Regions from separate parts of the Streptomyces sp. NBC_00286 genome, predicted to be linked through region 4. Evidence: riboswitches for the same ligand, from Rfam matches in the RefSeq annotation. Region 4 holds a riboswitch; each other region holds the start of a gene.
The links. A riboswitch is a leader RNA that binds a small molecule or an ion and turns the genes downstream of it on or off. The one in region 4 is predicted to bind cyclic di-AMP.
Positions count from the first base shown of each region.

Region 1: it holds a riboswitch for cyclic di-AMP, as region 4 does, so the genes downstream of both, OHT21_RS17130 (C40 family peptidase) here and OHT21_RS17595 (transglycosylase family protein) in region 4, are expected to answer to the same signal.
Region 2: it holds a riboswitch for cyclic di-AMP, as region 4 does, so the genes downstream of both, OHT21_RS27375 (transglycosylase SLT domain-containing protein) here and OHT21_RS17595 (transglycosylase family protein) in region 4, are expected to answer to the same signal.
Region 3: it holds a riboswitch for cyclic di-AMP, as region 4 does, so the genes downstream of both, OHT21_RS25060 (M23 family metallopeptidase) here and OHT21_RS17595 (transglycosylase family protein) in region 4, are expected to answer to the same signal.

Region 1 is NZ_CP108054.1:3,781,870-3,789,154, reverse strand. Features, by position in the region: gene OHT21_RS17140 (C40 family peptidase) at 1-438, opposite strand, end outside; gene OHT21_RS17135 (hypothetical protein) at 884-1,237, shown strand; gene OHT21_RS17130 (C40 family peptidase) at 1,365-2,516, opposite strand; cyclic di-AMP (ydaO/yuaA leader) riboswitch at 2,524-2,694, opposite strand; gene pcrA (DNA helicase PcrA) at 2,979-5,465, shown strand; gene OHT21_RS17120 (M23 family metallopeptidase) at 5,496-7,076, opposite strand.
Region 2 is NZ_CP108054.1:5,931,159-5,938,443, forward strand. Features, by position in the region: gene OHT21_RS27360 (hypothetical protein) at 1-62, shown strand, start outside; gene OHT21_RS27365 (hypothetical protein) at 208-1,818, opposite strand; gene OHT21_RS27370 (FAD-dependent monooxygenase) at 1,818-3,059, opposite strand; cyclic di-AMP (ydaO/yuaA leader) riboswitch at 3,552-3,702, shown strand; gene OHT21_RS27375 (transglycosylase SLT domain-containing protein) at 3,707-4,444, shown strand; gene OHT21_RS27380 (hypothetical protein) at 4,567-5,445, opposite strand; gene OHT21_RS27385 (hypothetical protein) at 5,577-6,290, opposite strand; gene OHT21_RS27390 (hypothetical protein) at 6,336-6,938, opposite strand.
Region 3 is NZ_CP108054.1:5,443,591-5,450,875, reverse strand. Features, by position in the region: gene trmB (tRNA (guanosine(46)-N7)-methyltransferase TrmB) at 1-721, shown strand, start outside; gene OHT21_RS25065 (PrsW family intramembrane metalloprotease) at 802-2,139, shown strand; gene OHT21_RS25060 (M23 family metallopeptidase) at 2,236-3,249, opposite strand; cyclic di-AMP (ydaO/yuaA leader) riboswitch at 3,260-3,416, opposite strand; gene OHT21_RS25055 (PP2C family protein-serine/threonine phosphatase) at 3,700-4,899, opposite strand; tRNA gene OHT21_RS25050 (tRNA-Met) at 4,973-5,046, opposite strand; gene OHT21_RS25045 (dihydrofolate reductase family protein) at 5,127-6,272, opposite strand; gene OHT21_RS25040 (MarR family winged helix-turn-helix transcriptional regulator) at 6,341-6,859, shown strand; gene helR (RNA polymerase recycling motor ATPase HelR) at 6,878-7,285, opposite strand, start outside.
Region 4 is NZ_CP108054.1:3,891,947-3,899,231, forward strand. Features, by position in the region: gene OHT21_RS17575 (Ppx/GppA phosphatase family protein) at 344-1,297, opposite strand; gene OHT21_RS17580 (DUF501 domain-containing protein) at 1,294-1,899, opposite strand; gene OHT21_RS17585 (FtsB family cell division protein) at 1,943-2,413, opposite strand; gene eno (phosphopyruvate hydratase) at 2,600-3,886, opposite strand; gene OHT21_RS17595 (transglycosylase family protein) at 4,266-4,958, opposite strand; cyclic di-AMP (ydaO/yuaA leader) riboswitch at 4,963-5,131, opposite strand; gene OHT21_RS17600 (transglycosylase family protein) at 5,337-6,377, opposite strand; gene OHT21_RS17605 (cytochrome P450 family protein) at 6,641-7,285, shown strand, end outside.

The DNA of each region.
Region 1 (7,285 bases), 110 kb from region 4:
CGAGGCCTGCCGACTGCCGGCGCGCTCGGCGAACGCGGCCTCGTCCAAGTACTGATCGGGCTGCGAGGAGAGGAAGAGCCGCAGCGCCGGGTCGATGCCCCCATCCCGATACTGCGCGGCAGCCACTGAACCCAGTGCATCCCGCTCGGAGTTGAGCCGCTCCGTCCGGCGGGCGGCCTCGTCCTGGAGGGAGTCCACCCGGGCCTCCGCCTTGTCGGCCTTCTCCTTCGCCCCGTTGTACTTCTCGGTGGCGACCTCCGCCTCCTGGTACAACTTGTCGACCTTCGCCCGCACCTGCTCCGGCGTCAGCCGCGGCTCGGCGTAACCCGCCCCGTCGAATGAGGTTGCGCTCGCCGCGCCCGCCAGGGCGATCGTGAAGGCGGTACGGGCCGTATTGCCACTGAGCGAGCGCTGTCTTGGCTTGCGGTGCGCTGCCACCTGGACACACTTCCTTCCCGAACGGGCCGGTCACGCGTCCGGCGGCGGCCCGCACAGGGGGAGCGGACCGCCGCCGGATCTTCTCGGCGGTGATGTCCGGCTGCCGCCCCTGGTCCGGACGGCGGGTGGGGAGCCGGTCACCTGGGGAAGGACGCTAAACCTGAGCGTGCGCGCCTGGTAACGGCATGTACGGAACTGTCGGCACTGCGCCGCATGGTGACCGTATGTGACCGTAATTCCGGCCTGGAGTCGTCAAGTTGACGCGGGGTGTTGACCGATGCCGGGGTCGTAGAGGTCCGAGCGGCGCGGCGGTGCTATGTGGGGCCCGTCAGCGTCCGTCAGCGTCCGTCAGCGTCCGTCAGGGCCCGTCAGAGCCCGTACGGCGCCCCCAGGGGCCGGGGGCAGTGTGAGGCCGTATGCGAGCCCCCGGTTAGGCTCCGGCCTCATGGACGTACTCATCCATCTCTTCGTCGCCCTGCACATCATCGGCATCGCCGCACTCCTCGGCGGCTTTCTCACCCAGATGAAGGCGATGGGCGAGGGCACGGCCCGCTTCGGCCCCGCGATGCTCCACGGCGCGTTCACCATGCTCGTCACGGGCGTGATCCTCGTCGGCCTCAACCAGGCCGACGACCAGACGGTCAACAACATCAAGATCGGCGTCAAGCTGGCGCTGCTGATCGTGATCCTGGGCCTCGTGTATGTGAAGCGGGACGAGGAGAAGGTGGACAAGGGCTCGTTCGGGCTGGTCGGCGGGCTGACCACCGCGAACGTCTTCATCGCTGTGCTCTGGACCTGACGGCCCGAAGAGCCGCGAAAACGGCCTCATGGAGAGCCTCGAAAAAACGGCCTCATGAAGAGCGCCAAAACCCCAAAAACAGCTCACGCGCGCGTGCACCCCGAAATGGGGTCCACGCGCGCGTGCGTCACGCCGGACGGACCACGCTGTGGACCGGCATGTAGTAGATCGACTCCTCGCGGACGTACGCACCGGGCTTCGGGGCGTGGATCATCATGCCGTCGCCGAGGTAGAGGCCGACGTGGCTGATGTCGTCGTAGAAGAAGACGAGGTCCCCGGGCTGGGCGCTGGCGACCGAGACCTGGGTGCCGGTCTTGACCTGGTCCCACGTGGTGCGCGGGAGGGTGACGCCGGCGGCCTTCCAGGCGGCCTGGGTGAGGCCTGAGCAGTCGTAGGAGTCCGGTCCTGAGGCGCCCCAGACGTACGGCTTGCCGGTCTGGGAACGGGCGAAGGCGAGCGCCTTCTCCCCCTTGGCGGTCGAGGCGCCCGCGGAAGTGCCCGTGCCGGCCGAGGTCCCCGCGCCGGTGGAAGGCGCGGGAGCCGGCTGGGCCTGCTGCTGTTGGCGGCGCTGCTCCTCCGCGGCCTGCTGCCGCGCCAGTTCCTCCGCCTTGCGCTGGGCCTCCTCGCGCTGCTCCCGCTCGATCGCCGCGAGCCGGGCCTTCTCCTCGGCGGTCAGCTGCGAGAGCAACTGGCGCGCCTCGGCGAGCTTCCGCTGAACCGTCGCCTTGGACGACTTCAGGGTGTTCTCGGTCTGGGTGAGCCCCTGAAGGCTCTCGGAGGCCTCCTGACGCTTCTCCGCCATCTGGGACTGCTGCGTCGCGTAGTCGTCGACGGCCTGCTGCTGGCGGCTGGTCAGCCGGTCCATCAGCTGGTTCTGGTCGAAGTAGTCCTGCGGGTTGTCCGCGAGCAGCATGGCGGCGGTGTCAGGGGCGGCGGTGCCCGTGCGGTACTGCGCGGTGGCGAACGTACCGAGTTCCTCGCGCGCCTCGTTGAGCTTCTGCGTGCGGGAAGCGACGTCGTCAAGGAGGTTGTCGACCTTCTTGCGCTGCTTGCTGGTCTTCTCCTTGGCGCCGTTGTACTTCTCGGTCGCCGTCTCCGCCTGCGCGTAGAGGTCGTCGACCTTCTTCTGTACTTCGTCGAGGCTGGGCTTCGGCTCCGCGGAGGGCGAGGCGTTCGCGGTCTGCGACAGGAGGGCCACCGAGGTGAGAGCGGCGGTGGCGAGGGCAGGGGTCCGTATGCCCTTGGGACTGGACGACCGCGCTTTGCGGTGTGGCGCCACGAAGGCGACTCCTTCCGTGCTCCGCCTACCGAGTTAGCTGTCGGGTTCGGGCGTGTGCTTCGGAAGGTTTGCCCTACGGTCCTTGTCCCTAAGGGAGTTGGACCGATTCACCCCAAGGTCGGTGGGTCCCCGGCTCCGGGTGGCCACAAGGGCGTACCGGACTCGGCGGGAGCCGCACGGCCCGGCGACGTTCGCCGGTGGGGGTCGAGCGGCCCACTGCGAAAGCTAACCAACTCGTGTGGCTCCTGTGAAGGTTGATGTGCGAATTGTCCGATACGTTTTCGTGACCTTAGCCTCAGGCGTCATGATCCGTCGCCGACCGTGACGGGACGGTCCTGGAGGGTGAGGGAAATCCGGGCGGGCTCCCGGCAGCCTCGTACGAGCGGAGTTCTCAGGGTTTTCCCGGACAGCTTTTCAGGGCGGCGGCGAGCTGTCAGTGGGGGAGCCTAGACTCGGAGAGCGATGAGCAGCCTCTTTGATGACAGCTTCCTGGCGGACCTCAAACCCTCGCGGGACCACGAGGAAGAGCCCCCGCCACCGCCCGAGGACGATCACGTACCGGAGCAGGTTCCGGACGATCTGTTCGGCGGGAAGTTCGACGTGCCGCCGGACCGGGAGGCCTACTACCGCGATGGCGCCCCCCGTCCCCACGTGGACGCGGCCGCGCTCCTGGAGGGGCTGAACGACAACCAGCGCGCGGCGGTCGTGCACTCCGGCTCCCCCCTGCTCATCGTGGCCGGCGCCGGCTCCGGCAAGACCCGAGTACTCACACACCGGATTGCGTACCTGCTCGGCGAGCGCAAGGTGCATCCCGGCCAGATTCTCGCCATCACCTTCACCAACAAGGCCGCGGGCGAGATGAAGGAGCGCGTCGAGCACCTCGTCGGACCGCGGGCGAACGCGATGTGGGTGATGACCTTCCACAGCGCCTGCGTACGGATCCTGCGGCGGGAGTCGAAGAAGCTCGGCTTCACCTCCTCGTTCTCGATCTACGACGCCGCCGACAGCAAGCGCCTCATGGCCCTGGTCTGCCGCGACCTGGACCTCGACCCGAAGCGCTTCCCGCCCAAGTCGTTCAGCGCCAAGATCTCGAACCTCAAGAACGAGCTGATCGACGAGGAGGACTTCGCGGCACAGGCGAGTGACGGCTTCGAGAAGACCCTCGCCCAGGCCTACGCGATGTACCAGTCGCGGCTGCGCGAGGCGAACGCCCTCGACTTCGACGACCTGATCATGACGACGGTCAACCTCCTGCGGGCCTTCCCGGACGTCGCCGAGCACTACCGCCGCCGATTCCGCCACGTACTGGTGGACGAGTACCAGGACACCAACCACGCCCAGTACGCCCTCGTACGGGAACTCGTCGGCACCTCCGAGCACCCCGTGGACGTACCCCCGAGCGAGCACGACGTGCCGCCCGCCGAGCTGTGTGTCGTCGGTGACGCCGACCAGTCCATCTACGCCTTCAGGGGCGCGACCATCCGCAACATCCTCCAGTTCGAGGAGGACTACCCGGACGCGACGACGATCCTGCTGGAGCAGAACTACCGCTCCACACAGACGATCCTGACCGCGGCGAACGCGGTCATCGAGCGCAATGAGAGCCGCCGCCCCAAGAACCTGTGGACCAACGCGGGCGCGGGCGCGCGCATCACCGGCTACGTCGCCGACACGGAGCACGACGAGGCGCAGTTCGTCGCCGACGAGATCGACCGGCTGACGGACGCAGGGGAGGCGAAGGCGGGCGATGTCGCCGTCTTCTACCGTACGAACGCCCAGTCCCGTGTCTTCGAAGAGGTCTTCATCCGCGTCGGCCTGCCCTACAAGGTCGTCGGCGGCGTGCGCTTCTATGAGCGCAAGGAAGTCCGGGACGTCCTCGCGTACTTGAGGGTTCTCGCCAACCCGGAGGACTCCGTACCGATGAGGCGGATTCTCAACGTCCCCAAGCGGGGCATCGGCGACCGCGCCGAGGCGATGATCGACGCACTCGCCTCCCGGGAGAAGATCAGCTTCTCCCAGGCGCTGCGCCGCGTCGACGAGGCGTACGGCATGGCGGCCCGCTCCACGAACGCCGTCAAGCGGTTCAACACGCTGATGGAGGACCTGCGGACCATCGTCGAATCGGGCGCGGGCCCGGCCACGGTCCTGGAGGCCGTGCTCGAACGCACCGGCTATCTGGCCGAGTTGCAGGCCTCCACGGACCCGCAGGACGAGACCCGTATCGAGAACCTTCAGGAACTCGCCGCCGTGGCCCTGGAGTTCGAGCAGGAGGCCGGTGAGGGCGAGGCGTCGGGTGGGCTCTCCGACTTCCTGGAGAGGGTCGCGCTCGTCGCCGACTCCGACCAGATCCCGGACGAGGAAGAGGACGGTTCCGGCGTCATCACGCTCATGACCCTCCACACCGCCAAGGGCCTTGAGTTCCCCGTGGTGTTCCTGACCGGCATGGAGGACGGCGTCTTCCCGCACATGCGTGCCCTCGGCCAGACCAAGGAGCTGGAGGAGGAGCGGCGGCTGGCGTACGTCGGCATCACGCGCGCGCGGGAGCGGCTGTATCTGACGCGGTCCTCGATGCGGAGCGCATGGGGGCAGCCCTCGTACAACCCACCGTCCCGCTTCCTGGAGGAGATCCCGGACACCCATCTGGAGTGGAAGCGGAAGGGGTCCATGGGAGCGGTGGCCTCCGGCCCCGCGGCCGGTGTGGCGGCTTCCCTGTCCTCTTCGCGCTCGGCGGCCTCGGGCGCCTCCGGCTTCGCCACGCGGCGCGGCGGTGCCACGGAGAAGCCGGTGGTGTCGCTGGCGGTGGGGGACCGGGTCACCCACGACCAGTTCGGGCTCGGCACGGTGGTCGGCGTGAAGGGCACGGGGTCGAACGCGGAGGCGACGATCGACTTCGGGGACACCAAGCCGAAGCGGCTGCTGCTGCGCTACGCGCCGGTGGAGAAGTTGTAGCCGGGACTTGGTGGCCGGGCAGCGGGGCGGTTACGTCGGGTTGAGGCCGTGGCTGCGGAGCCACGCCAGGGGGTCGATCGCGTCGCCGCCGCCCGGGCGTACCTCGAAGTGGAGGTGCGGGCCCGTCGAGTTGCCGGAATTTCCGGAGTACGCGATCGGGTCGCCGGCCTTCACCTCGGTCCCGGAAGCGACCTTGTAGGTGGAGAGGTGGCAGTACCACGTCTCCGTACCGTCCTTCGCGGTCACGATCGCCATGTTCCCGTACGCGCTGTTCCACTCCGTACGGACGACGCCGTCGGTCGCGGCCATCACCGTCGTGCCGTACGAGACGGGGAAGTCGATGCCTGTGTGCACGGACATCCAGTTGATGCCGGCCTGGCCGTAGTAGGCGCTGAGCCCCTTCTGCTCGACCGGCACCGCGAACTTCGGACGCAGCCGCTCCTTGCGCGCCGCCTCCGCCGCCGCCCGCTTCTTCTCGGCCTCTTGCTGGGCCTTGAGGTCGATCCGCTCCTGCGTACGGCTCGCCCGGTCGGCGAAGTCGTCCGCGTCTGCGGTCAGGCTCTCGAGCTGGGTGTCCAGCTTGTTGTTGGCGGTCGCGGGCTGCACAGCCGTCGTGCCGGTCGCGGCCGTCGTCTGGTTGCTCTCGTTCCCGCCCCCACTGCCCACGGACGCCGCCGCGATCCCGGCCACGCCCATCACACACGCGGACGGCACGGCGACCGTCAGCAGGGCGGAACGCTTGGGTGGAGTACGGCGGCGGGAGCGGGATGCGGCACGGGCGGCGGTGCGGGAGCCCGGGCGGGGGGCCGGGAGGACGGCGGTGGCGTCCGGGGCGGGCGCTTCGGGGCCGTCGAGGAGAGGGAGTTCGTCGTGGCTGCCGGTGTTGATACCGGTGCCGGTGTCCGAGTCCAGGCGGTCGTCGGAGGGGGCGAACTCGTCCCCTATGGGGGCCTGTTGGTCGTAGGTGACCTGCTCGAAGATCACTGTGGCCTGCTGGTCGTACGACTCGTGCGGCGCGCGTTGGTCGTACGACTCGTGCTGCGCGCCCCCGTCGGAGTTCCAGGCCGTGGCGTCGTACGCACCTGAGTCGAAGGTCTGCGTGTTCCACTGCTGGGCCTGGTCGAGCGGTTCGGCCTGCAGCCAGGCGTTCGCGTCCCACTGACCGCTGATGTCGGGGCCTGTGGACTGCGCCGGGATCCCGATGAGCGGCTGCTGACCGGAGGTGTCCGTCCACAGGCCGGTCGCGTCATGGCCGCCGGTGTCGTACGCGGCGTGGTGCTGGGCCGCGTACGCGTCGTAGTTCAGCGTCTGATGACTGCCGGTGAACGTGTACGAACCCGTGCCGCCGCTGCCCGGCAGGTCGCCGAAGAGGGGATCGGTCTCGAAGCTCGTCGTGGCCTCGAAGGGCGGCGCCGCGCAGGCACCCGGGGTGCCATAGGTGTCGTAGATGCCGGTGGGCGCCGCGTCAAAACCGGTGGCGGCGTAGGCGTCGTACGTGGTGAAGTCGCCGTGCTGGACCCCATGCTCGCCAAACGACGCAAAGTGCGTCGAGGCGGCTTCGGGAGCCGAGGCCGGGGGCGGCACGGTCCCCGACGGGTGACGGTCGTTCACCAACTTCTCTTTCGCCTCGACAACAGGGGCGCTGGCAGAGCAGTGCGGTGACTGTACCCGGGGGTAGGCGGGCGCGACAATCTTCGGCCGTCATCACCCGCTGGGGAAACGGGCATTCGGCCGCCTTTCGGCGGACTGTGGGCGCGACTTTGGCCTTTCGTTCGATGAACGTTCGAGGGCATGCGGGTGTTCCCCGGTGGTTCGGCCGG
Region 2 (7,285 bases), 2.0 Mb from region 4:
GCGAGCGGCTCGACGGCGGCACGGCAGAGGTTCGGGTGCCGTCCGGTGCCCCGGTCGGGTAGTGCCCGCGCTAGGGGTGCGGGAGCCGAGCCAGCCGCTCGGGTGGGCCGACGGGTGAGTGGCCCAGCGAAAGCTGAACCTGACCTGTCCCTCAGGCTGGGCCGACGGTCGGGGTGTCTGGGGCAGGGCGTTCTCCGAGATGCACCGTCAGTCCTCCGGCCTCGCCGACGCCTTGGCGCAAAGGTACGGACGCGCGAGCAGCAAGCCCGTACCCGTTATAGCGATGCCGAAGTAGACCGGCGCCAAGTGGACGAAGTCCGTGTAATGGATCGCGCCGTGCACCACCACCGCCGGCAGGAATCCGGCCGCCGCCGCTGCCGTCAGGGTCCAGAACACCCACGCCTCGCCCCGCCGCCACCCCCACGCGCTGAGCAAGACGATGGCCACCGCGGCGGACATCAGGGCGCCGCCCAGCCCCGCCCGGTCGTGCGCGACGAACGGCACAAGCCGGGAGTTCAGGGTTTCGAGCGCCTCCGCGCTGGTGCCCAGGAAGGTCAGGTCGGTCGGTACGAAGACGCCGGTCAGGCCGACTACCGAGATCACCGCTCCGCCGGCGAACAGGCCCGCTCCCGTGACGATCAGCAGGAGTTGGCCGGTCAGGGCCCGTCGGCGTTCCGGTTCCGGGCCCTCGGGGGCCAGGTGCCAGCGCGGTGTGTGCGGGGGTCGGCGGACCGCTGCCACGAACATCGGGAACAGTACGAGGGCGGTGGCCGTGTGCAGGGGTTCTACGAAGCCGGTGGCCAGGAAGTAGAACAAGGTGGGGAAGCCGATCGCTCCCGAGAGCAGGTACACCTCGCGGGCCCAGGGCCAGCCGCGTCTGATGCCGCCCACGGCGAGGCCGGTGTAGAGGGCGCCGATCGATGCCATCGTGCCGGCCATGGTGATCCGGTCGTGCTGGAGGAAGTGGACGAGGTGGGGATTGGCGGCGTGCAGTTGATGCACCGTCATGCCGAGGTAGTCGCGGTCGTACCAGAGCAGTACGGGCCCGAGTGTGATCGCCGCGGCGCCGAGTCCGGCACCCGTCATACCGAGCCCGACGAGCAGCGCCCACCACCAGGCGGGCCAGCGGCGGGGATCGCGGCCGACGTCTCGTAGCCCGACGTCCCGTAGCCGCGGCGCGGGCACGGTGGGCGTGGCCGCCTCGGTGACCCGTGCGAACCAGCCGGGTCCGGCCTCGACCAGCACCCCGGGCCGGGCGAGCACGACGGCGCCCGGCTCCTCGAGCATGGCGGCCGCGGCGGTGACCGACGGGTCGGACACGTGGACCACGTGCGGGTCGTCGCCGCTGGTGAACCCGTCGCCGTACGGGTCGGACACATGGATCGCGTGCGGGTCGTCGCCGCTGGGAAACCCGTCGACGTACGGCTTGAGGGCGGCCTCGGTCTCCGGGTCGCTCGCACGGACGATCAGCGGGATCGAGCGGCCGACAGCGGCCTTCCGTACGGTCTCCACATCGGCCGCCGAGACGGGTGCCACCTCGACGACGCCGGCCCCGAGCGGGGGCATGGCGCGTACCGTTTGGCGGGCGAGCGAGGGCGGGACGGTTATGCCGAGGCGGACGGTCACGGGTACGCCGGCGATCTCGCCGGCGAGGCGTTCGGGCGGATGGCGGTGGCCGAATCCCCGGGCGATCAGCCGTGCGCCGGCGGGACGGGAGCCGATCGAGGCCAGCAGCCGCAGTGCGGTTCGCTGCGAACGGCGACGGCCGAGGACGGCGGCGGCCGCGCCGCGCAGCGGGTGATACGTCCAGTCCGGCATCAGTCGCTCTTGCTCTTGCGCTCGCTCTTGCGCTCGCTCTGCGTCGCGGTCGCCGGGTCGGCGGGCGCGGTCCAGCCGAGCACCGGCGTCATCGAACGCAGCGTCGCTTGCGTCGGGGTCAGCCGGGCGGCCGTGTCGCGCAGCAGCACCGCGGGCGGCCACGACAACTGGCCGATTGCGCCGAGCCGGGCGGAGCGGCGCGTGATGGCCTGGGTTCGCGGACGGCGCAGCAGGTCGTACGAGCGGAGTGCGGCGGTCACGTCCGGGGTGCCGTCGAGGCAGTGGGCGAGGGTGACCGCGTCCTCCAGCGCCTGGCACGCGCCCTGGCCCAGATTGGGGGTCATGGCGTGGGCCGCGTCGCCCAGCAGCGCGACCCGGCCGCGTACGAAGGTGGGCAGCGGCGGCAGGTCGTACAGGTCGTGCCGGAGCACCGCCTCCGCGGGGACGGCGGCCAACAGGGCGGGGACGGGATCCGGCCAGGACCCGAACCGGCGCAGCAGTTCGGCGTGCTCGGACGAGGACGAGGACGAGGACGAGCCGGAGGCCGCGGCCTCCGGCAGCGACGCGGTCGCGAAGCAGTACATCCGCCCGCCCGGCAGCGCCGTGTAGCCGAACCTCTCCCCACGGCCCCAGATCGCCGCGCCCTCGGAGGGTGGCTCGGCGAGGGGCTCGGTAACCATGCGCCAGGCCGGGTAACCGGCGTACCGGGGGCCGGCCGCGTCAGGCCACAAGGCGCGGCGGACCGCACTGCGCAGCCCGTCGGCGCCGACCACGACGTCGGGCCGGGACTCACCCTCGCGGTGATGGACGACCAGGCCGTGACCGTGACCGTGACCGTGGCCGTCGTCGCGGACTGCGGACACCTCGCTGCCCGACCGCAGGCTGTCGGCGGGCAGTGCCTCGGTGAGCACCCGCAACAGGTCCGCGCGGTGCAGGACCACCAGGGGCTGGCCGAAGCGGCGCGTCAGCTCCGCGTTGTCCGTACGGGACAGCCAGCGGCCCCGGCGATCCCGTACGCCGCCTGCGGCCTCGACGGCGCCGAGTACCCGGACGGCGTCGGCCAGGCCGAGCACCTCAAGCGCGTGCAGCGCGTTCGGCCACAGGGAGATGCCGGCGCCGATCTCGGTGAACTCCGGGGCACGCTCCAGGACTTCGACGCGCCAGCCCCGGCGGTGCAGGGCAATGGCCGCCGCGAGGCCGCCGATCCCGCCGCCGACGATGGTCGCGGCGCGCTGCGGCATGGGTCCTCGCTCTGGTTGTTCGGGGCCCGCCCCCGGTCAGGTGTCCGTCGATCCGGTGCCTGAGCGGTGTGCGACGCGGCGCAGGTCCGGCTGGGAAGCGCCTCATAGCAGCATGGCGACAGTCGCCTGTCAACGTGCCGAGGGGCGGACCGGCAAGGGGTTCTTCACGCCCAGCCCCGGCGGGCCCTCAGGAAGGCGCAATGCCCGAGTTGCCTACATTGCCGCTTTGTTCAGGCTTAGTGGCGCTTGATCGCGTGAAATGAGTCACGTTCGGGTGGATTGGGCGTTGAGGGGGTGCCTCGACAACTTCTGCTTTGCAGAACGTAAGTTGAGAGTCGCGTTCCGGAATAATCGGGCGATTTACCCTTCCTTTTGGCGAGTTCATAAGGGGCGCACCGGGATTTCGAGGCTTGTTTCGGGTGTGTGCTCTCGCATACGTTCTCGTCTCGATCCGGACGGAACGCCTAATCCTGCCGCCGCTCCGGAACCCCATTCATCCACGCGCTATGGCAGGAGCGGGGGACCCAGGTAAGTCGCCGATCCGGGCAACCGGAGCGGCTTGGGGTGAAGTCGCGCTCACTGCGCGGCCGGGCAGCTCCCGCCCGAACCCGACAGCTCACCTCGCAGGCGCCGGAGAGGAATTCGTCATGCCCGCACGAGGTAAGCACCGCCGTACGAGAGTCAGCCGCATCGCCCGCGCCTTCGTCCCCGTAGGAACGGGTGGAGTCGCGCTCGCCCTCCCGTTCGTGGCGGTGAGCGGTGCCCACGCCGCCCAGCCGGCGGGGCAGGTCACGCAGGTTGCTGAGGCCGCGGTTCCGCAGGTCGAGCTCGTCACGCACAAGGTGGCCAAGGGCGACACCTTGACCAAGATCGCCAAGAAGCATGGCACGAGCGGTGGTTGGCAGGGGCTGTACAAGGCCAACCGTGCGGTCATCGGAAACAACCCGTCGCTGATCAAGCCCGGTCTCACGCTGACCGTCGGTACGAAGAAGGCGGCCGCGAGCCCGGCCGCCGCCAAGTCCACGGCGCCCGCCGCTGCCACGCAAGCCGCCGCGAAGACGTACTCGAACGACCTCGACGGTTGGATCAAGGCAGCGCTCGACATCATGGCCCAGAACGGGATTCCGGGCTCGTACGACGGCATCCACCGCAACGTCATGCGCGAGTCGTCCGGCAATCCGCAGGCCATCAACAACTGGGACTCCAACGCCGCGGCCGGCACCCCGTCCAAGGGCCTCCTGCAGACCATCGACCCGACCTTCAGGGCCTACCACGTGCCCGGCACGTCGACAGACCCCTTCGACCCGGTCGCCAACATCGTGGCCGCCTGCAACTACGCCGCCGACCGATACGGCTCGATCGACAACGTCAACGGCCCTTACTGATCGGGTGTCTGGACCTGTGGGGCGGCCTAGGCACCGGATCAGCTGAGCACCCCATGGGTCGGCCGATCGGCGACAGGGTGAATGCCCGGCCCTGTGATGGGCCGGGCATTCACCGTCGATCGTCAGCCTTTCATGTCCCCGAACAGATCTTCGGCAGTGGCGGCCGTGACGGAGCGCTTGAGCCAGGCTCGGAGGGTTTCCACTTCGGTGCAGTCCGTGATGCGCGCGCGTACGTCGTCTGGGACCTCGATGCCGCGCTCGCTCAGGATCAGCAGGATGTCCTCGGCATGGCCCTCGACGCGGCCTTCCGCGCGCAGGCGCTGGGAGGTCTCCGAGCGGAAGAAGGAGAGGTCGACGGACATCAATTGCCTCCAGGTGTTGGCGGCCGGGGCGGTCCCGAGGCCGAGTTCGGTGAATTCGGCGAAGATCCTCGCGGTCTCTTCGTCGACGGTCTTCAGAGCGGCGGCCAGGGCTTTCAGTATGGCAGCGGCGTTGACGTCCTTGCCATGCGTGATGGCGGAGAGTGTCGCCAGGGGGATGTCGCGGGCCGCAGTGGACGGGTCGGTGATGGCGGGGACGTTGTGCGGGCCCAGAACGAGGGGACGCAGTGTGAGAGTGCGCCACTGGCTGGGCCCGATCGTGATGGGTTCGGCGGCCCAGGCGGCGGTGGCCTTGTCCTGGCAGGTGACAAGCAAGACGGGCGGGATGCGGTACTTCGCGTAGAGGTGGGCGATGTGGTAAGCCCAGCTTGCGTGCTTCTTCGGGTCTCTCTTGCCCTGGGCTTCGACGACCAGGAGATGGCTTTCGCCGGAGGCGGTGTCGAGCCTGAGGAGCGTGTCCACGCGCCGTTCCAGTGGCTTGATCTCCGTGAGATCAGTGGGCATGAGGGACACCGCGACCGGGTCCGGAAACGGGAGATCCAGGGTCCGGAAGGTCCGCGCGAAGGCGCCGGGGTCCTCCTGGAAGAGGCGGTGCATCGCCTCGTGGGATGAGCTGACCATGTGACGGACGGTAGTGACGGCACGTCAAGCCGGACGGGAATATGCCGTTGGCTCACTCGTAAGGATGATCAGCGGCAAGCGTCCGGCCCCGGGCAGCCAGGTACCCGGGGCCGGGGCCGGGGCCGGAGCCCTCAACCAAGCTTCGCGTTCTGGGCCTTGGCCACGACGGAGGCGACCTTGGTGTCGCTGGGCCTGGAGTCCGCGATGGCCCAGCCGTTCACCGCGTAGTAGACGGCGATCACGTCGTCGCGGCGTACGGCTGCCGAGTGGACCGTGTGGGTGACGCCCCTGAACGTCAACGTGGCCTTGAAGGCCAGGGACTCGTCGCCCGCCGGGTCCGCCTTCTCGGCCGTAACCGAGTCGAACGCGCTCGTGTTGTTTTTCGCCTTGGCCGTGAAGCCGGTGCCGCAGGAGTCCACCGCCTTGGTGAGGCCGGCCATGGCGGACTCCGCCTTGCCGGCCTCGTAGGCGTTGAGCGTGACATACGTGTGGCTGTTGACGTTCTTCGAAGCCACTCGATTGAGGTCGGCCTGCGCCTCGCCGACGGGGAGTTGGCTCATCGCGTACGCCAGTGGGGCGCACACCTTCTTGTCGAGGGTGACCTCGTCCTGGGACTTGGCGAAGAGGTACTCCTCGCTGCTCTTCTCAACGTTGTAGCCGGGGACGTCCGCCTTGGTGATCGCGAGCTTCGCGAGCCGCTCGGCCGGGCTCGGCCCCGTCGGGGTCGGCTTGGGCGTGTCGGCGGCGGCCGCGTCCGTCTCCGAGTCACCGCCTCCGCAGGCGGTCAGGCCGGTGAGTACGGCTATGGAGAGGGCGCCGGCGGTCAGGGCAGCGGATCTCTTCATTCCTCTTCCTTTCCTTATCGATGGCTGCCGGTGGAAGCAACTGCCCTACTGGCCGGGGAACTTCCAGATGAACGGTTCCCCGTCCTCCTCCGCCCAGCGGACCTCCATCTCCTTGGCGTTCGCCGGGATCAGGTACGAGTCGCAGAAGGTGTGGCTCTCGCCCGTCTTCCAGCTCTCGACGTCGTACGGGTCCTCGCAGCCGGGCGCGTCGTCGGCGGCGCCGATGAGCAGGGCGCCCCGCTTGCCGTCCGCCCAGATGCTGGTGCCGTCGGCCGCGTCGGAGTCGGACGTCAGGGCCGGGCCGCCCTTGTGCGTGAACTTGAGGTGCGCGACCGCGAGCACCATGCCCTTGGCCTCCGCCTTGTCCTGCACCAGTTCCTGGGCCTCGGCCTCGGTGCCGACGTCCACCTTCATGGCGGTGATGTCGTACGTGACCTTGCCGTCCTCTTCCTCGACCTTGCCCTCGGCGCTCTCGCCCGTGGCCATCTCGCCACCGGAGGCCGCCTCGGCCGGAGTTGCCGCCGCCTCCGGCTTGGTAGCGGGCTCCTTCGCGTCGGCCTTGTCCTCCCCGCCGCCGCACGCCGTCAGCGCGAGCGCGAGAACGGCGACGGGCGCGGCGACGCGCAGGGCGGTTTTCTGGTGCAGCAAGACAAGCTCCTTGTGGGTGTTGTGATTGTGGGGGGATCTACTCGCGCAGGCCGCACAGCGGTACGGCGCCACAACGGCACGGCACCACAGCGGCATGGCCACAACGCGGAACAGCCACAGCGACAGCCACAGCCGCGGCACAGCCACACAGCGCTACGCGGTCGGAGGTGCCGATTCCGATGCCGGTGCTCTACGGGGCTGCAAGCCACCGGAGTTGCACCAGGAAAGGCCCAACTGCTCGTCGGGCAGACGACGTTCCCCGTGCGCGGACCCGCTCGATCTCGAAGCGGGAACGCGGTCAACAGATCCTGGGGTACCGCCCCTCACGCTGTCAACAAGGCTGAACA
Region 3 (7,285 bases), 1.6 Mb from region 4:
CTCCCACTTCGAGCGCCGGATCCGTAGCTTCCAGCCGCGCCGGAGCCGGGTCACCCATGGGCAGGCGGACGCCTTGCAGCGGCTGTGGCCCAAGTGGGGGCTGGATATCGATGGGCGGCGGAAGATCGATCTGAGCGATCTGTTCGGGAACGACAAGCCCGTCGTGCTGGAGATCGGGTTCGGGATGGGCGAGGCCACCGCGCAGATGGCCGCCGAGGATCCCGAGACCAACATCCTCGCCGTCGATGTGCACACCCCTGGCCAGGGCAACCTGCTCAATCTCGCGGACCGGAAGGGTCTGTCCAACATCCGGGTCGCCAACGGCGACGCGATCATCCTGCTCAGGGAGATGCTCCAGCCGGACTCCCTCAGCGGGCTGCGCGTCTACTTCCCGGACCCCTGGCCCAAGAAGCGCCACCACAAGCGCCGCCTGATCCAGCCGGCATTCCTCACACTCGCCGCGTCCCGCCTCAAGCCCGGTGCGCTGCTGCACTGTGCCACGGACTGGGAGCCGTACGCCGAGGTGATGCTCGAAGTCCTCAGCGCGCACCCGGACTTCGAGAACTCCCAGCCGGACGGCGGCTACGCGCCCCGCCCGGACTTCCGCCCGCTGACCCGTTTCGAGAGCCAGGGCCTGGACAAGGGCCATGTGGTGCACGACCTGCTGTTCCACCGCGTGCCGCACAGCACCCGACACGACGCCCGACGCAGCACCCCATAAGCCATCCCGAACCCAGCGAACCCAGCGGGGCGCAAACGTACCGTCGCGAGCCCACCCTCTCCCTGGTTAGGGTCGATGTTGTGTCCACCAGTCCCCCGTACCCGGCGTACCCGCCGTACCCCCCACCCCCCGGCACCCCCGCCGGAGGCACCCGGCGGCATACACACTGGTGGCGCCGCAGGTGGGTGCGTTACGGCGCGCTGATCACCCTGCTCGCCCTCTCCGGTCTGGTCATCCTGGCCCTGGTCCGCGAACAGACCGGTACCGAGGGCTTTTTGGTGGGCCTCGGCCTCGCCGTACTGCCCGTCCCGCTGCTGATCGCCGCGTTCCGCTGGCTGGACCGGGTCGAACCGGGGCCCTGGCGGAACCTGACGTTCGCGTTCGCCTGGGGGGCCTGCGCGGCGGCGCTGATAGCGATCGTGGCGAACAGTTTCGCCACGCGTTGGATAGCCACCGCCACCGCGGACCCCTCCAGCGCCGACACGATCGGCGCGACCGTCATAGCACCCGTCGTGGAGGAGACCGCGAAGGCCGCCGCCGTCTTACTCGTGTTCCTGTTCCGCAGACGGGACTTCACCGGGATCGTCGACGGCGTGGTGATCGCCGGAGTCACCGCGACCGGCTTCGCGTTCACCGAGAACATCCTCTACCTCGGCACCGCCTTCGGCACCGACCAGCTGAGCAGCGGTGACGGCGGCATCGCCTCCGTCACCGCCGCCACCTTCTTCGTACGCGTGATCATGTCGCCCTTCGCGCATCCGCTGTTCACCGTGCTCACCGGCATCGGCTTCGGCATCGCGGCGCTCTCCGCGGACCGCCAGCACATACGACGCGTACTGCTGCCCTTCACGGGCCTGCTGCTGGCGATGGGCATGCATGCTCTCTGGAACGGCTCGTCGACCTTCGGCACGTACGGCTTCTTCGCGGTGTACGCGGCGTTCATGGTGCCCGCGTTCGGCCTGCTGACCTGGCTGGCCATCTGGACCCGGCAGCGCGAACTCGGCACGATCCGCACCGAACTGCCCGCGTACGCGATGGCGGGCTGGCTGACGGTTCCCGAGCCGTTCGTGCTCGGCTCGATGAAGGCGCGGAAGCTGGCCCGCGAGTGGGCCACGCATCACGGAGGGCGGCCTGCGGGGCGGGCGGTCGCGGAGTACGAGGCGTACGCGACCTCTCTCGCGTTCCTCCGCCACCGGGGGCGCCGCGGCCGCGCGGGCACCGATTTCGTCGTACGGGAACGGGAGTTGCTCCACGAGCTCTGGGCCCGCCGCGAGCTGGCCCGCCCCGCACTGGCGTACGCGGCCCGGGCCACGGCTCCTCCTCCGGCGCCGCCGCCGTGGCCGACGTACGGGAACACCTACGGGAACTCGTACGGCCAAGGGTCGCCCTACCCGGCGTACAACCCCTACCGGAACTAGCCCGGAGCTAGCCCGGAACCAGGCGAAACCAAGCGAAAACCAAGACGCCACCCGCTTCTCGTCCGAAAGCGGATGGCGTCAAAGACCTTGCGGGACTTACGGGTTGAGCCCCTTGCTCCGCAGCCAGGCCATCGGGTCGATCCCGTCGCCGCCCGCCGTCTTGACCTCCATGTGGAGGTGCGCCCCGGTGACATTGCCGGTCGCGCCGACGCGGCCGATGACCTCGCCCGTGCTGACCTTCTGGCCGACGCTGACGCTGATCGAGGACTGGTGGGCGTACCAGACCTCCGTGCCGTCGTCGAGCTTGAGCTTCGTGAGGTAGCCGTACGAACCGTTCCAGCCGGCCTCGGTGATGGTGCCGCTGTGGACGGCCTTGAGCGGCGTACCCGAGGGAGCGGCGAAGTCCAGGCCGGTGTGGGTGCCGGAGGACCACAGCGCGCCGGACTGCCCGAAGGTCGAGGTGATGGTGTACGAGGACGTCGGCAGCGCGAAGCTCTTGGCGAGCTCGGCGAGGCGCTCCGCCTCAGCCTTCTGCCGGGCCTCCTCCGCCGCCTTCTCCTTGGCGGCTTCGGCCTTGGCCTTGGCCTCTTGGCGCTCCTTGGCGGCCTGCTCGGCGGCCTTCTTCGCGGCTGCGGTCGCCGCGGCCTGCCTGGCCTCCTGGTCGACCTGGTCCTGCTGGCGCTCGGCCTGGAGGATGATGCGGGCGCGAAGGGCCTCGCCGGCGTCGGAGTTGCCCTGCTCGGCGTCCGCGGCGCTCAGACCGGCGTGGGTGAGCGGAGTCGTGGAACCGGGCTCTTCGTCGGTGTCGCCCGAGATCAGCGGAAGGTCGGGCAGAGTGATCGAGACCGGCGGCTTGCCGGTGTTCGCGCTGGCCATGCCGCCCGCGCTGACGGCGGCGATGACGCCGACGCCCAGAACCGTGGAGCTGCGTGCGAGGCCTCCGCCGCGCTGCTTGCCGACGCGGTGCCTGCCGCGTACGGGCTTGAGGGAATCCTCAGAGGGGTTCCACTCCTCCCAGGTCTCCTCGTCCTGGCGTTTGCCGTAGCCGAATGTGTCAGGTTCCTCATTCGGCGCGAACGAAGTCTGGGGGGCAGGCCGGTTGGACGCCACGTAGGCGCACTCCTTTCCTTCCTTCCGCCTACCGGGTTAGCTGACGGGTTCGGAGCAGGAAGGTCTCCTACGTGCGTTGCTCACGGTGTCTCCACCGGGAACGACGCCCGATTCACCCCAAGTTGGTGGTTCCCCGGTTCCTTTGCAGGATTCGGCGCGTGCGCACGGAGCCGACTCTTGTGTCGGCTGGGACGACCGCGCTGCGTTATCGAACGTTAATAGAGGCAGGCCCTGGATTCCAAGCTGTTCTGGAGATTCGTTGGCAGTCTTGGCCTGGACTTTCAGGTCATCAGTGGGATGAATCGGGCGAGTTGATCGTGACTCAGCTCCAATTCACTGCTGTGACTGCTGTTGACAATGTTTCAGTTGTTATGCGGAGTGGGTTCGTCCGACTACGGAAGGTGATACGAGGCCGCCTCCGGCATCACGCGTCCGCCTCACGCGTCGGCCTCACGGTCTCCGGACCGCCAGCAGCGCCATGTCGTCCGTCGCGCCGCCGACTCCCGTGTGCCGTACGACTTCCTCCACGAGCGTGGCGAGCAGCGCCCGGGGTCCGTGGAAGGTCCGGCCCGCGAGTCTGTCCGCCGGGTCGAAGAAGACGCCGTGCCGGTCCCGGGCCTCGGTCACCCCGTCCGTGTAGAAGAGCAGGGTGGCTCCGCCGGGGAACGGGACCTCCTGCGCCCGGTCGGGCCACGGGCCCAACTCGCCCATCCCGAGCGGCAGTGCGGGGTCCTCGTCCTTCAGCGTGTCCAGCGAGCCGTCGCCGTAGAGCAGGAGCGGTCCCGGGTGGCCGCGGTGGACGAGGCGTACGACGGCGTCGGCGTGCGGGATCTCGGCCAGTACGGCGGTGGTGAAGCCCTCGAACGCCTCGAGGCCGCCGCGCCGGGCGGCCTCGCGCACCAACGCCCGCTCCAGCCGCTGCGCCACCGCCTCCAGGGTCGCCTCCTGCTCGGCGGCCTCCCGGAAGGCCCCGATGAGCACGGCCACGGCCGCCACCGCGCCCATGCCCTTCCCGCGTACGTCGCCGACGATGAGCCGTACGCCGTGCGGGGTGTCCTGCACGGCGTACAGATCGCCCCCGATGAACGCGTCCGCCTGAGCCGCCTCGTACCGCGCCGCGATGTCGAGCCCGCCGATCCGTTCGGCCGGTTCGGGCAGTACGGCGCGCTGGGCCGCCTCCGCGATCTCGCGGGCAGAGGCGAGACGTTGGTCACTGCGGCGTACGAGGCGGTTGATGGCGAGCGCCAGCACGGCGACGGCGGCCGCGGTGGCCACCTCGGTGGCGGCGCCCGCGTCGAAGTCGCCCCTGATGTGCAGCAGGGAGAGGGCGGCGACGGACACGACTCCGGTGCGCAGCGTGTTGGCGAAGGTGGAGAGGGGCGCGGCGATGAGCGGAGCGACCGTGAAGAAGGGCACCGCGGTGAAGGGAGGAGGGGTGAGGAGGTCGTAGCAGACCCCCGCGATGATCAGCAGCACCGGGAGGGCCTGGACGAGGGTGCGGAGGTACGCGACGCTCCGTCCGCCAGTCTCCACTTCTCCGGGCCCCGCCACTGGTCTCCTGCCCTTCACCGCGTCACCGCGCTCCGTCCAGGGTTCCCGGCGGGTGGTCGGGGGGCGACCTGTGCGGGCCGAGTGGGTGAGCGTAGCCATCGGGACAGGACCGGCGGGAACCCCGGAAAGCACTCAGGGCCGGAACCCGTAGGTTCCGGCCCTGAGTGTTCAGTAGCGGGGACAGGATTTGAACCTGCGACCTCTGGGTTATGAGCCCAGCGAGCTACCGAGCTGCTCCACCCCGCGTCGGTAGGACCAGTGTACGCCATCCGCGGGACGCTCTGCACACGGGTTTTCGCCGCCTGCCCTCAACCGATCCCTCCCGGTCACTGGCCGAGCAGATGGCGGTTGGGCTCGGCGGCCCGTTCCGCGTATTCCGGGAGTACGACGACCTCGGCGCCCTCGGCGGCCAGCAGTCCGCTGCCGTCGGCGGACCGGACGAACGTGTCCGGCTCGCGCCAGGCGGTGACCACGCGGCGTACTCCCGCGTCGAGGATCAGCCGGGCGCAGGGGGCGGGCCGGGAGGCGCGGCGGGCGCAGGGTTCCAGGCTGCTGTAGACGGTGGCGGTGGGCAGGCGCGGGTCGGCCGGGTCGAGCTTCGCGAGCGCGGCCTCCTCGGCGTGCGAGACCTCGTCGGACTCGCGGGAGTACCCGCGGGCCAGTTCCGTACCGTCCGCCGCGACGACGACCGCGCCGACGCTGAACGCGGTCCGTGAGGGCGGGCACTGGGCGGCGAGCTCGCAGGCGACCTCCAGCCAGTGCCGGTCGGCGGCGGAGGCCAGCCCGCCCGCGCCGGGCGCCGTGGGCACGTAGCGCATGAGCACCACATCGCCCACCGGCCGGGTTTCCACGAGCCGCATGCGGTTGCGGACCCCGCCCGGGTAGCCGCCGGGTCCGAACATCCGGGGCGCGTCCGGCTGCCCGACGAGGAGGGGCGCGAGCGCGAGCTGCAGCTCGTCCGCGAGGCCCTCCTGGAGCAGCTGCGTATGCACGCGCCCGCCGCCTTCGACCATGAGCCGCCGTACGCCTCGTACGTCGTGAAGATGCTCGAGTACGGCCGGCCAGTCGAGCTCCGGGCCTACGGGGACGACGTCGACGCCGAGGCCGCGGAGGGCCGCGTTGGCTTTCGTGGCGCCCTGGTCCGTCGTGTACACGACCTTCTCGCCGCCCGTGGACCAGAAGTTGAGGGCCGGGTCCAGGTCTCCGCGGCCGCTGACGGTGACCTTCAGCGGGTACTCCGGGCGGCCGTCCGCGACCCTGGCCGCGCGCCGTTCGGCGGAGTTGACCAGGAGGCGGGGGTTGTCGGCGCGCAGGGTGCCCGCGCCGACCAGGATCGCGTCGGAGTGGGCCCGCACCTCGTCGACCCGGTCGAAGTCGGCCGGGCCGGAGAGCCGCAGCCGTTCGGGGCCGGTGTCGTCCAGGTAGCCGTCGAGGGAGACGGCCGCGGACAACAGGACGTAGGGGTGGGGCATGGGGCGTACTCTCCGCTCGCACTGGACCGATGGTGGTTCAATTTTTAAACAGTACCTACAATGGTGGCATGACGACCCGCTGGCTCACCCCCGAGGAGCAACGCGCCTGGCGCGCGTACATCGCCGCCTCCTACCTCCTGGAGGACGCGCTCGACCGGCAGCTCCAACAGGAGGCCGGTATGCCGCACCTGTACTACACGATCCTGTCCGCCCTCTCCGAGACTCCGCAGCGCACTCTGCGGATGACGGATCTCGCCCAGGCGTTGAAGATCACCCGCAGCCGGCTGACGTACGCCGTGACCCGCCTGGAGAAGGACGGTCTCGTACGCCGCGAAGACTGCCAGATGGACAAGCGCGGGAGCCTCGCGGTCCTGACCGACGAGGGGATGGCGGTGCTGGAGCGGGCGGCGCCGGGGCATGTCGAGATGGTGCGCACGGCGTTGTTCGAGCACCTCACCGAGGAGCAGGTGGGGCAGTTGGAGGAGATCTTCACGGGGGTTGCGGCGGCGCTTCAGGGGGACGGGGGGAAGGCCGCGTCGGACGACCTGCCGTGGCGGCGGCGGTCGTCGAGTCAGCAGTGTTCGTAAGCGATGGCGGTGTCGGCGTCAGGTGGTCGTGAGGATGACGAGTTGCTGGGTCGCCCGGGTCATCGCGACGTAGTGATCGACGGCTCCTTCGATGCCTTCGCCGAAATTCTCCGGGTCGATCAGGACCACCAAGTCGAACTCGAGTCCCTTCGAGAGCTCCGGGGTCAGGGAGCGGACACGGGATGACGTCGTACGGAATCGGGGCGTCGCCGGAGATGCCGTACGGGATCCGGATGTCGTACGGGATGTGGGGGCGGCGATGACGCAGGCGGTCCCGTCCGCGTGTGTGGCGAGCCAGTCGTCGAGGATCGAGTCCAGAGCCGAAACGGTTCCGTGGACGACGGGGACGCCGCCGCTGCGGATGGAGATCGGGACGTTGGCGTCGGGGAGGGCGGCGCGGATGACCGGCTCGGCCTCCGCCATGAT
Region 4 (7,285 bases):
GAGAGGAACCATGGGGTGCTTTGGGGCGTTGTCAACACCGCGTGAGCTGCTCTTTGGGCCTGCGAGCCAGGTGAACCAGTCGTCTGGTTCGCCGTCTCCCGCCGCTCGCGAAATTGTTCTGCACCTCCGCGCCGGAACCCCGTATGGCTCCAGGGGCGCCTCGGGACGTAAAAACCTCCCTCAGCAGGGTCGATTTCCTTGTGAAGAACTTCACGAAGTTTCTCGACGAGACGTTTCCGAGGGGCTTCTGGAGCCCCCCAGGCGCGCTCATACGTTACCGGAGCCGCTCAGGGGAGGCTACTTGCGGGTAGCTTAGCGGCCCCCCTGAAGAGCTACTGAAGGGCTACTGAAGGTCCTCCGCGGCCTTCCACGCGATGCCATCAAGGATGTCGTGCTCGCTCACGACGACCTCCTCCGCTCCGATCCGTTCCATGATCGAGAGGAGTACGAGGGCGCCGGCGCCGATGACGTCCACGCGGCCCGGGTGCATCGAGGGGATCGCGGCGCGCTCGGCGTGGGTGGAGGCCAGCAGGGACTCGGTGATCTCGCGGACGCGGGCGTACGGGACCCGGGAGTGGTGGATGGCGGCCGGGTCGTATGCCGGGAGGTTCTGCGCGATCGCCGACACCGTGGTGACGGAACCCGCGAGACCGACCAGGGTGTGGGCCTCGTGCAGCGGCACGGTCTGCTCGACGAGATCCAGAGCCGCCTCGATGTCGGCGCGCATGGCGTCGATCTGAGCGGGAGTCGGAGGATCGGCGACCACCCCGTCGTGCACGAGGTGGCGTTCCGTCATGCGTACGCAGCCGATGTCGACCGAGCGTGCGCCGCGTACGTGGTCGTCGCCGACGACGAACTCGGTGGAGCCGCCGCCGATGTCCACGACCAGGTAGGGCTTGGCGAGGTCCGTCCGGCCGCTCAGTTCCTTGGTCGCGCCGGTGAAGGAGAACTCCGCCTCCTGGTCACCGGTGATGACCTCGGGTTCGACGCCCAGGATGTCCAGGACGCCCCGTACGAAGTCGTCGCGGTTCTCGGCGTCCCGGGATGCGGAGGTCGCCACGAAACGGATGCGCTCCGCCCCGTGCTCCTTGATGATCGCCGCGTACTCCTTGCAGGCGGCGAACGTCCGCTCCAGGGCCTCGCGCGCGAGGCGGCCCGTACGGTCGACGCCCTGGCCGAGGCGGACGATGGTCATCCGCCGGTCCAGGTCGATGAGTTCACCGGTTCCGGGGTCCGCGTCGGCGACCAGGAGGCGGATGGAGTTCGTACCGCAGTCGACGGCGGCGACGCGTGTCACTTCTCGCCACCTTCCTCGTCCTGAGTTTCCTCAATCCCGAAGAAGCCGCCGCCGTTGGCGCCGAGCTTCAGGAGGTCCTCCTGAGACTGGAACGGCATCACGCACGGCCCCTTCCACCACCACTCGGGCAGCATCGCGAGCGCCTCGTCGCCCAGTGGGTTCACTCCGGCGCCGGCGGCGAGGGAGTGGGCCACGAGTACGTGCAGGCACTTCACGCGGTCCGGCATGCCGCCCGCGCTGGGGAAGCCCTCCAGGACCTCGATGGCGTCGCGGCGGGCGAGGTAGTCCTCGTGGGCGGCGCGGTACGCGGCGGCCAGCTCGGGGTCCTCGGCCAGCCGTTCCGTCATCTCCTTCATGACACCGTTCGCCTCGAGGGTGCCGATCGCGGAGGCGGCGCGGGGGCATGTCAGGTAGTACGTCGTCGGGAACGGCGTACCGTCCGGCAGTCGCGGCGCCGTCTCGACCACATCGGGCTGACCGCACGGGCAACGGTGCGCGATCGCGCGCAGACCGCGCGGCGGGCGGCCGAGCTGCTGCTTGAAGGCCTCGACGTCCGCGTCGGTGGGCTCGGTTCGCGGGGTGGGAGGCGGGGGGGTATCCATAGCCGTCTTTCTCGTCACGTTCAGCATTCAGCACATTCAGCATTCACTGGTCGGCGCGGTCCGCCTTGTCGACCCCGTCCCAGACATTGGCGTACCAGGGGCGGGCGGCCGCCCCCTGCGTCGTACGCGACTTCTTCGCCGCGTTCGGATCGATCATGATGTAGCCGGTCTCGCCCGGCTTCACGTAGTGCAGGCGCTCGCGGATCCGCTGCTCGGCGTACGCGTCGTCCTGCCAGCGTGCCTTGAGGTCGCGCAGGTGCTCGACGCGCTCACGGGCCTGCTGCCGTTCCCGCTCGAGTTCGGCGATCTCGGCGCGCTGGGAGACGTACTGCCGGGTCGGATACGCGAGGGCGACGACGAGGGTGCACAGGACGAGGGCGAGCAACGCGGCCCGGCCGGTCAGCCGGGAACGGCGGGCCTGGCGCCTGGTCTGGGAGCGATAGACGCGCGCCGCCGTCTGCTCGCCGAGCAGCCGCAGCCTGGTCGCGGTGGAGAACCGGTCGCGGTTGGTCATGGATCATCACCTCGCTGCACTACGCCGGTTACCTTGCCACCTGTCTTTTCGGCCGGGGGTCCGGGGGTTGTCCCCCGGGAAGGCACAGCCCGGCCATTCATGCCTCCCCTGCACACACGCCTACGTCCCCGCACACGGTACGGGACCGCGTACGGGGACGTAGGCAAGGAGGTGCCTGCAAGCAGGTCAGCCCTTGTAGCGGGGGAACGCAGAGCGGCCCGCGTACACCGCGGCATCGTCGAGGATCTCCTCGATGCGCAGCAGCTGGTTGTACTTGGCGACACGGTCCGAGCGTGCCGGGGCGCCGGTCTTGATCTGGCCGCAGTTGGTGGCGACGGCGAGGTCGGCGATGGTGACGTCCTCGGTCTCGCCGGAGCGGTGGGACATCATGCACTTGAAGCCGTTGCGCTGGGCCATCTCGACGGCGTCCAGGGTCTCGGTCAGCGAGCCGATCTGGTTGACCTTGACCAGCAGGGCGTTGGCGGAGCCCTCCTCGATACCGCGGGCGAGGCGCTCCGGGTTGGTGACGAAGAGGTCGTCGCCGACGATCTGGACCTTGTCGCCGATCTTGTCGGTGATGACCTTCCAGCCTGCCCAGTCGTCCTCGAACAGCGGGTCCTCGATGGAGACGAGCGGGTACGAGGCGACGAGCTCCTCGTAGTACTCCGTCATCTCGGCGGCCGAGCGCTCCTTGCCCTCGAAGACGTAGACGCCGTCCTTGTAGAACTCGGAGGCGGCGACGTCGAGGGCGAGGGCGACCTGCTCGCCGGGCTGGTAGCCGGCTTCCTTGATGGCCTCGATGATGAGGTCGAGGGCGGCGCGGTTGGACTCGAGGTTCGGGGCGAAGCCGCCCTCGTCGCCGAGGCCGGTGGACAGGCCCTTGGTCTTCAGCACCTTCTTGAGGGTGTGGTAGACCTCGGCGCCCCAGCGCAGCGCCTCGGAGAAGGACTCCGCGCCGATGGGGGCGATCATGAACTCCTGGATGTCCACGTTGGAGTCGGCGTGCGAGCCGCCGTTCAGGATGTTCATCATCGGTACGGGCAGCAGGTGCGCGTTCGGCCCGCCCAGGTAACGGAACAGCGGGAGGTCGCTGGCCTCGGAGGCGGCGTGCGCGACGGCGAGCGAGACGCCGAGGATGGCGTTGGCGCCGAGCGAGCCCTTGTTGTCGGTGGCGTCCAGGTCGATCATGGCCTGGTCGATCAGCCGCTGCTCGGTGGCGTCGTAACCGACGAGCTCCGGGCCGAGCTGCTCGATGACGGCGAGGACCGCTTTCTCGACACCCTTGCCGAGGTAGCGGTTGGCGTCTCCGTCGCGGAGTTCGACGGCCTCGAAGGCGCCCGTGGAGGCGCCGGACGGAACGGCGGCACGACCCGTGCTGCCGTCGTCGAGGCCAACCTCGACCTCGACCGTGGGATTGCCTCGGGAGTCCAGGATTTCCCGGGCTACGACGACGTCGATGGACGGCACGAGCATCTCCTTCTGGGATGTGACGCGGTGACGCGGGCCGCTGGGCCCGCACAGCGCGAAGCCGCGGCGGCTCCGCGATGACGAGCCTAACCGGCTCCGGGCGATCGGCCAGCCGTCCGCCCCTCGCATGGACCGAACCGAAAGTAAATTGTTTCCGAACGGAACAAAGCGAGGGCTGGACAAGTAGAGGGACGAGTAGGGGCGAGCAGGGGACGAGTAGGGGGACAGAAAAGTCCCGCACCGGTGCGTACGGGGGAAGACGCACCGGGGCGGGACTGTCCGGGGGCTCAGCTTCGGCCGAGTTGGGGGCCTCGGCTTCGGCCGAGCTCGGGGCTCAGTTGACGCCTCGCTGGGGGCTGGGCTTCAGCTGAGCTGGGGCTCGGTGTCAGCTGAGGTGCAGCTGCTGGCCCGGGTAGATGACGTTCGCGTCCTCGACGATGTCGTCGTTCAGCTTGTGCAGCTTCTGCCAGCCGCCCTTGACGTCGTTCTCCGAAGCGATCGCGCTGAGGGTGTCACCCTTGACGACCTTGTACTCGCCGTCGCCCTTCTTGACCTTCTTGCCGGTCGGGGTGGTGACGGTCTTCTTGGCAGCCGGGCGGTCCGCGGAACGCGAGGCACGCTCCTCCTGGGCCGGCGCGCTCTGCTGCTGGGACTGCTGGGTGTTCTGCTGCGCGGCACCGGAGTCCGAACCGCCGCCGTTGTACGCGGCGTTCGACAGACCCTTGCCGCAGACCGGCCAGGCACCCTTGCCCTGGCCCGCGAGGACCTTCTCGGCGATCTCGATCTGCTGGGCCTTGCTCGCCTGGTCGGCGGTGGCGGCGTACTTCGTGCCGCCGTAACCGGACCAGGTCGAGGCGGAGAACTGCAGGCCGCCGTAGTAGCCGTTGCCGGTGTTGATGGACCAGTTACCGCCCGACTCGCACTGGGCGACGGCGTCCCACTCGGAGGCGGTGGCGGCAGAGGCCGTACCCGACACCATCAGCGGGGCGGCGATGGCGGCACCGGTGACACCGGCGAGCGTGGCTATCTGGGTGGCCTTGGACGGACGACGGTGCTTGCCCTTGCCGGAAAGCAGCATGAAGAGATCCCCTCACCGACGCCTACGAGGTGAGCTGTCGGGTTCGGGCGTGGTGAGTTGCCCGGCCGTACGGATCGCTCCGTACGACTTCACCCCAAGCCGCACCCGGTCTCGACGACCGGGCCCGGCACTTACCTTGGGTCCCCCGCTCCTGCCTACGGCGCTTTACGCGACGACTGTTCCCGTACGGACGTTGGCAGGATTCGGCGTGACGTCCGTCGGGGCCCGCTGTGGCGAGCGGTCACGACCGTAAACATGCGATCCGCCGAATTTCAAAGACGATCAGGGGCTTTGAGATCCATGTCTCACTTTCCCTAAAGCGGACATCCGGCCCGAACTGCCGCCACTTTTGGCCCGGTTCGGCACCTTGCACACCCCTCAGTCTGTGCCGAGTTCAAGGCGCTGACCGGGAAGGATGAGATCCGGGTCGGCGCCGATCGTGTGCTCGTTCGCTGCATACAACCCGGCCCATCCGCCTTGGAGGCCATGGGAGTCGGCGATCGCCGAGAGATTGTCGCCGGAGCGGACGGTGTACGAGCCGTCCTGGGCGTCCGCCGCGTCGCGCGAGGCGTCGTCGCCACGGGAGGCGTGCCGGCCGGTGGAGTCGTCCGTACGGGAGTCGTCGGCACCTTCTTCGGCACTGTCGCCACGATGACGGCCGGTGCCCTCGTCTGTGTTTGTGCTCTCACTCTCGCCACCGGAAGAGTCGGCATTTTCGCCTGAGTTGTCCGAGTCGCCCTCGTTCGTCGGGTCCTTCGGAGGGCTTGGCGAGCTGTCGGGGCTCGGCGTTTCGGCTGTGGAATCGCTGCCGGAGTCCTGTGAAGTGCCGGTGGACGATTCGGATATACCGGACGAACCCGAGTCAGCCGATGTATCGGATGAGTCCGATACACCTGACGTACCGGATGAATCGCCCTTTGCGGAGCCGTCACTTGACGTCTGCCCCGAATCGGAGCCGGAGCCCGAGTCCGCGCCCGAACCCGCCTCCGAGCCCGAGCCGGTGCCCGAATCCGCGCCCGAACTCGACCCCGAGTCCGCCTCGTTGGACGGAGTCGGGCTCGGAGCGGGCGAGTCCTGCGCCAAGCCCGTATCCACGTCGGGCGAGTCGGAGTTCTGCGTGAGGCCCGCGACGAGTCCGCAGGTCGCCCAGGGGCTCGTACCCCGGTCCGCGAGGACCTTCTCGGCGACGGCTATCTGCTGCGAGCGGCTGGCCAGATCGGCGCTCATCGCGTAGTCGAGACCGCCGTACTGTTCCCACTCCTCCTGGGTCATCTGAAGGCCGCCGTACTGCCCGTTGCCGGAGTTGGCGCTCCAGGAGCCGCCACTCTCGCACTCCGCGACCGCGTCCCAGGTCGCATCACTGGCGGCACTCGCGCCGCTCGCCGCGAGGAGAGGGATCACGAGGGCCGATCCGGTCACCCCCGCCGCCACCAAGAGAGCCGGTGCCTGACGGGGGCGACGGTGTCGACCGTTCCCGGAGAGCATGCGGTTGCCTTTCACGCGACAGTGGGTGACTTGGGTGTGACCAATGAGACTGCTGAGGTTCGCTTTCGCGAGAACCTAGTGGGACTCGATCACTTGTCACCAGTAGATGTAGCGCAGATCACGTAAAGATCACGGACTTGAGAGTACGTCACCTTTGAGCTGGGGGTTCGTCAGCTGCGAGACGGTACCGTCAGCTCGTGAACGCGCCGCATATCCGACCCGAACTCTTCACTTGGGAGTTCGCCACCGACCCGTACCCCGCCTATGCGTGGCTCCGGGAGCATTCGCCCGTACACCGCAGCACGCTTCCCAGCGGCGTCGAGGCGTGGCTCGTGACCCGGTACGCGGACGCCAAGCAGGCCCTTGCCGACCAGCGGCTTTCCAAGAATCCCGTGCATCATTCCGAGGACGCCCACGGCAAGGCCAAGACGGGCATTCCGGGTGAGCGCAGTGCCAACCTCATGACCCATCTGCTCAACATCGATCCGCCGGACCACACACGGCTCCGTCGGCTCGTCTCCAAGGCGTTCACCCCGCGCCGCGTGGCCGAATTCGCGCCTCGCGTCCAGGAGTTGACAGATCACCTCATCGACCAGTTCGCGCCCAAGGGCTCCGCCGACCTCATCCACGAGTTCGCGTTCCCCCTCCCCATCTACGCGATCTGCGATCTGCTCGGCGTCCCGCGCGAGGACCAGGACGACTTCCGGGACTGGGCGGGGATGATGATCCGGCACGGCGGCGGGCCGAGAGGCGGGGTCGCGCGGTCGGTGAAGAAGATGCGCGGCTATCTCGCCGAGCTGATCCACCGCAAGCGGGAGGCACTTCCGGCCACCCCCGACCCC